DNA from 2 places in the Streptosporangium sp. NPDC049644 genome. Region 2 is predicted to be linked to the other one. Evidence: riboswitches for the same ligand, from Rfam matches in the RefSeq annotation. Region 2 holds a riboswitch; the other holds the start of a gene.

Region 1 (2,446 bases), on a different contig from region 2:
AGCATGGTCATGCCGTACTCCTCCCGCAGGGAGAACAGCAGGTCCACGATCTCCTGGCCGGTGACACTGTCGAGGTTGCCGGTGGGCTCGTCCGCCAGGAGCAGAGGCGGGTGGGCGATCAGCGCCCGGGCGATCGCCACCCGCTGCTGCTGCCCGCCGGAGAGCTCGCCGGGCAGCGCCCGTTCCCGGTCGGCCAGCCCGACCGCGGCCAGCAGTTCCCTGGCGCGGGCGCGGCGGTCGAAGCCCACCCTGCGCGGCAGCACGGGGGCGAGCACGTTGTCCAGCAGGCTCAGCGCCGGGAGCAGGTGGAAACGCTGGAAGACGAAGCCCACGGCGCGCCGGTGCCGGTCGAGACCCCGGCGCCCGAGATCGTCGACGCGCCTCCCTCCGACGTGGATCTCACCCCCGTCGGGGAGATCCATCGCACCGACGAGATGGAGGAGCGTGGACTTGCCCGCTCCCGAGGGCCCGGTGAACGCGACCGCCTGACCGGCCTCGACCTCCAGGCCGACCTCGTCGAGTGCCCTGGTGGAGCCGTGTACACGGCTGACGCCTCGCAAGCTGACTTCAACGCTCATGACCGATACATTGTCACAATGTACGAGGGTCCGTGAAGTTCCTGTCTTGTGACAATGTAGGAATCATGCCACTTAGCCATGCCGTGCTCACCCTGCTGGCCGACGGGCCCAGCCACGGCTACGAACTCAAGGCCCGGTTCGAGACGGCGGTCGGCCCCCAGTGGGGCGGCCTCAACATCGGGCACCTGTACCAGATCCTGGACCGGCTGGTCAGGGACGGCCACGTGACCCGCAGCCACGTGACCCAGAGCGACCGCCCGGACAAGACGCTGTACCGGCTGACCGAGAGCGGCGCCGGTGAGCTGCGGGAGTGGGCGGGCGCTCCCTGGGTCCGCTCTTCGGGGTTCCGGGACGAACTGTTCCTCAAGCTGCTCGCGGCCACCCGGCTGGGCACGGACGCGCTCGGCTCGTTCGTGTCCGCGCAGCGCCAGGCCTACCTCTCGGACCTGGCGGCGCTGACCCGCCTGCGCCGCGAACAGGACGACCCCCTGGTGTCCCTGCTCATCGACGCGGCCATCGCGCACACCAGAGCCGACCTGCAGATCGTCGACGGCGCCGAGGATCGCCTGGCGGCGATGGCCACCACCGGCGCGGACGTGCACACCGTAAGGCCCGAGGACGATGGTCTCCGGGCACTGGGCGAGGGGGCCTGATCCCGGCCGGCGGGCCCGAGGGGATTTCGCTCGGCCGGTGCGGGCGGTTAGGCTGGCCGCGACACCGATGAACCCCGCGCGGGAGAGTGTCCTGACATCCAGGCCAGGACCCCTGAAGGAGCAAGCCCTCCCCGCGAACCTCTCAAGGCAAAGGACCGTGCGGGTAGGTGCCTCTGGAAAGCAGGTCCCACGACCTCGCCGAAGGTGAAAGTCCGGCAAAACCCGGATGAAACTCTCAGGCACCAATGACAGAGGGGGAGGATGATCTCATCTGTCCCTTGTCTGAGGTGCGAACATGTCCCGACCTACGCCGCTGCGCGGCGTGCACGAGTCCCTCGGCGCGACGCTGACCGACTTCGCGGGCTGGCTGATGCCGCTCCGCTACGGCAGCGAGTCCGCCGAGCACAACGCGGTCCGCCAGGCGGCCGGCCTGTTCGACCTCTCCCACATGGGGGAGATCTTCGTGACCGGCCCGCAGGCCGCCGAGGCCCTCGACTACGCGCTGGTCGGCCACCTCTCCGCGCTGGCACCCGGCCGCGCCCGCTACACGATGATCGTCGACGCCGGCGGCGGCGTGCTGGACGACCTGATCGTCTACCGGCTGGCCCCCGAGGAGTTCATGGTCGTCGCCAACGCCTCCAACTACCCCCGGGTGGCCGCCGAGCTGACCGAGCGCGCCAAGGACTTCGACGCCGCGGTGCGGGACCGCTCCGAGGAGTACGCGCTGGTCGCGATCCAGGGGCCGCGCTCGGTGGAGATCCTGAGCACTCTCACCGACGCCGACCTGGACGGGCTCGGGTACTACGCGGGCCTGCCCGCCGTGGTGGCCGGCCACGAGGCCCTCGTCGCCCGCACCGGATACACCGGCGAGGACGGCTTCGAGCTGTTCGTCGCGGCCTCGGCGGCGGAACCCCTCTGGGCCGCCCTCACCGAGGCGGGCGCACCGCACGGGCTGGTCCCCGCCGGCCTGTCCGCGCGCGACACCCTCCGCCTGGAGGCCGGCATGCCGCTCTACGGCAACGAACTCTCCGCGGACCGCACTCCGTTCGACGCCGGGCTCGGCCGTGTGGTGAGGTTTGACAAGCCGGGCGACTTCGTCGGCCGGGCCGCCCTCGAACCGCTCAGGGACGTCCCGCCGGCCCGTCGTCTGGTCGGCCTGGTCGGAGGCGGCCGCAGGGTGCCCCGGCACGGGTATCCGGTGGTGGTCGCCGACGA
Region 2 (2,446 bases):
AGACGCATGGGGAGCGTTACCTACCTATCTGGATCGGCATGACGGAAGCCACGGCGATCGCCATGGCCCAGGCCGAGGAACCACCACCCCGGCCACTTACCCATGACCTGTTCCGGGACGTGCTCGAGGGGCTCGGAGTCAGGTTGAGCACTGTCAACATCGTCGCTTTACGCGACGGCATCTTCTTCGCGGATCTCGTGTTCTCCAACGGGGTCGAGGTGAGCGCGCGTCCTTCCGACTCGATCGCCTTGGCACTTCGCACCGGCGCACGTATCTTCGCGAGTGAGGATGTGGTACGGGAGGCAGGGGTGATCATCCCTGACGACCAGGAGGACGAGGTGGAGAAGTTCAGGGAGTTCCTTGACACGATCACGCCTGAGGACTTCGGTCGCGCGGGGTAGGAATTTCGGTGCATTTACGCTTCACGACGCGCCGGGTGGGGTCGTTGACTGGACTTGGCCCCAGTCCTACGGTGCAAGTGAAACCTGCGGTCGTGCGTAAACCCCCAGATCAGGCCGTGGGATGAGAGAAAGCCGGAGGTCCGCGTGGCGGTCAGCAGCGGCGAGGGTAGAAACGCCGACCAGGATGACCCGGAACGGCGCCAGTCGGCACGTCAGCGCGCGGGTGAAGAGGGTCTGCTGTTCGACGGGGAACCGGTGAAAGTGCCCGCCGACATCGGCTACAGGGGGCCGACGGCCTGTTCGGCGGCAGGAATCACCTACCGGCAACTCGACTACTGGGCGCGGACCGGCCTGGTCGAGCCCACCGTGAGAGCCGCCCACGGCTCCGGCTCCCAGCGGTTGTACGGCTTCCGTGACATTCTGGTCCTCAAGGTTGTCAAGCGCCTCCTCGACACCGGCGTCTCCCTCCAGCAGATCCGCATCGCCGTGCAGCACCTGCGGGAGCGGGGCGTCAACGACCTGGCCCAGATCACTCTGATGAGCGACGGGGTGAGCGTCTACGAGTGCACCTCGCCCGACGAGGTCATCGACCTGCTCCAGGGGGGCCAAGGAGTCTTCGGTATCGCGCTGGGACGGGTGTGGCAGGAGGTGGAGGGCTCCCTCGCGGATCTTCCCGGCGAACGCGCGGAATCGGGCGGGGGCCCTTTAGGCGATCATCAGGCCGATGAGTTGGCCCGTCGCCGCCGAGCGCGACGAACCGGGTAAACTCGGACTTGCCGCTGACCCTGTGCGGGAGAGACCCCGACCGCGATCGGGGCGCCGAAGGAGCAACCTCCCCGGAATCTCTCAGGCACCCTGTACCGCACGGACGAGGCAACTCTGGAAAGCAGGCGCGCCCGCCAGGCGCGTCTCACCGACGGTGCAAGCCTCCCGGCAAGGGCAGGTGAAGCTCTCAGGTAGCGACCACGTCGTGATGACAGTCGTGATGACAGAGGGGGAGAGCCGGCATACGCCCGCGCCCAGCACCGGTCTCCACCCCGCCCGAGAGGCTTCTCATGACCGATCTGTCATCGCTCAGCGAACTCGCTCCCCCGCCGTTCGCGACCCGTCACATCGGGCCCGACGACGCCGACCAGACCCGCATGCTGGAGGCGGTCGGATTCGCCTCCGTCGCCGACCTGGTCGCGGTGGCCGTGCCCGAGGCGATCCGCTCCTTCGCCCGGCTGGGTCTGCCCCCGGCGGCAGGAGAGTCCGAGACCCTCGCCGAGCTACGGGTCCTCGCCGGGCGCAACACGCTGCTCACCTCGATGATCGGCCTGGGCTACCACGACACGATCACCCCGGGCGTCATCCGCCGCAACCTTTTGGAGAATCCGGGCTGGTACACCGCCTACACGCCCTACCAGCCGGAGATCTCCCAGGGCCGGCTGGAGGCCCTGATCAACTTCCAGACCGTCGTCTCCGACCTGACCGCCCTCGACGTCGCGGGGGCCTCCCTGCTGGACGAGGCCACCGCCGCGGCCGAGGCGATGACCCTGGCCCGCCGCGCGGGCCGCACCCCGTCGAAGGTGTTCGTGGTCGACGCTGACGCGCTGCCGCAGACCAAGGCGGTGTTGCGCACCCGTGCCGAGCCGCTCGGCATCGAGCTGGTCGAGAGCGACCTCACCGGGGAGCTTCCCGACTGCTTCGGCGTGCTCGTGCAGTACCCCGGCGCCAGCGGCAGGATCCGCGACTTCCGAGCCGTCGCCGACGCCGCCCACGCGCGCGGTGCCCAGGTGGTCGCCGCCGCGGACCTGCTCGCCCTCACCCTCCTGGCCGCGCCGGGCGAGCTCGGCGCAGACATCGCGATCGGCTCCTCGCAGCGCTTCGGTGTCCCCCTCGGCTTCGGCGGTCCGCACGCCGCCTACATGGCGGTCCGTGACGGCCTCCAGCGCCAGCTGCCCGGCCGCCTGGTCGGCGTCTCCCAGGACGTCGAGGGACGTCCCGCCTACCGGCTCGCGCTCCAGACCCGCGAGCAGCACATCCGCCGGGAGAAGGCCACCAGC

What was found. Region 2 has a riboswitch for glycine ahead of gcvP (aminomethyl-transferring glycine dehydrogenase). Riboswitches for the same ligand answer to the same signal wherever they lie in the genome.
Region 1: another riboswitch for glycine. It lies ahead of gcvT (glycine cleavage system aminomethyltransferase GcvT); the one in region 2 lies ahead of gcvP (aminomethyl-transferring glycine dehydrogenase).

The regions. Positions count from the first base shown of each region.
Region 1 covers NZ_JBFAOJ010000004.1:161,406-163,851, forward strand. Annotated here, with positions in the region: gene AB0J58_RS03700 (ABC transporter ATP-binding protein) at 1-578, opposite strand, end outside; gene AB0J58_RS03705 (PadR family transcriptional regulator) at 644-1,231, shown strand; glycine riboswitch at 1,301-1,399, shown strand; glycine riboswitch at 1,402-1,486, shown strand; gene gcvT (glycine cleavage system aminomethyltransferase GcvT) at 1,527-2,446, shown strand, end outside.
Region 2 covers NZ_JBFAOJ010000092.1:5,844-8,289, reverse strand. Annotated here, with positions in the region: gene AB0J58_RS35260 (bifunctional nuclease family protein) at 1-401, shown strand, start outside; gene AB0J58_RS35255 (MerR family transcriptional regulator) at 546-1,166, shown strand; glycine riboswitch at 1,182-1,274, shown strand; gene gcvP (aminomethyl-transferring glycine dehydrogenase) at 1,457-2,446, shown strand, end outside.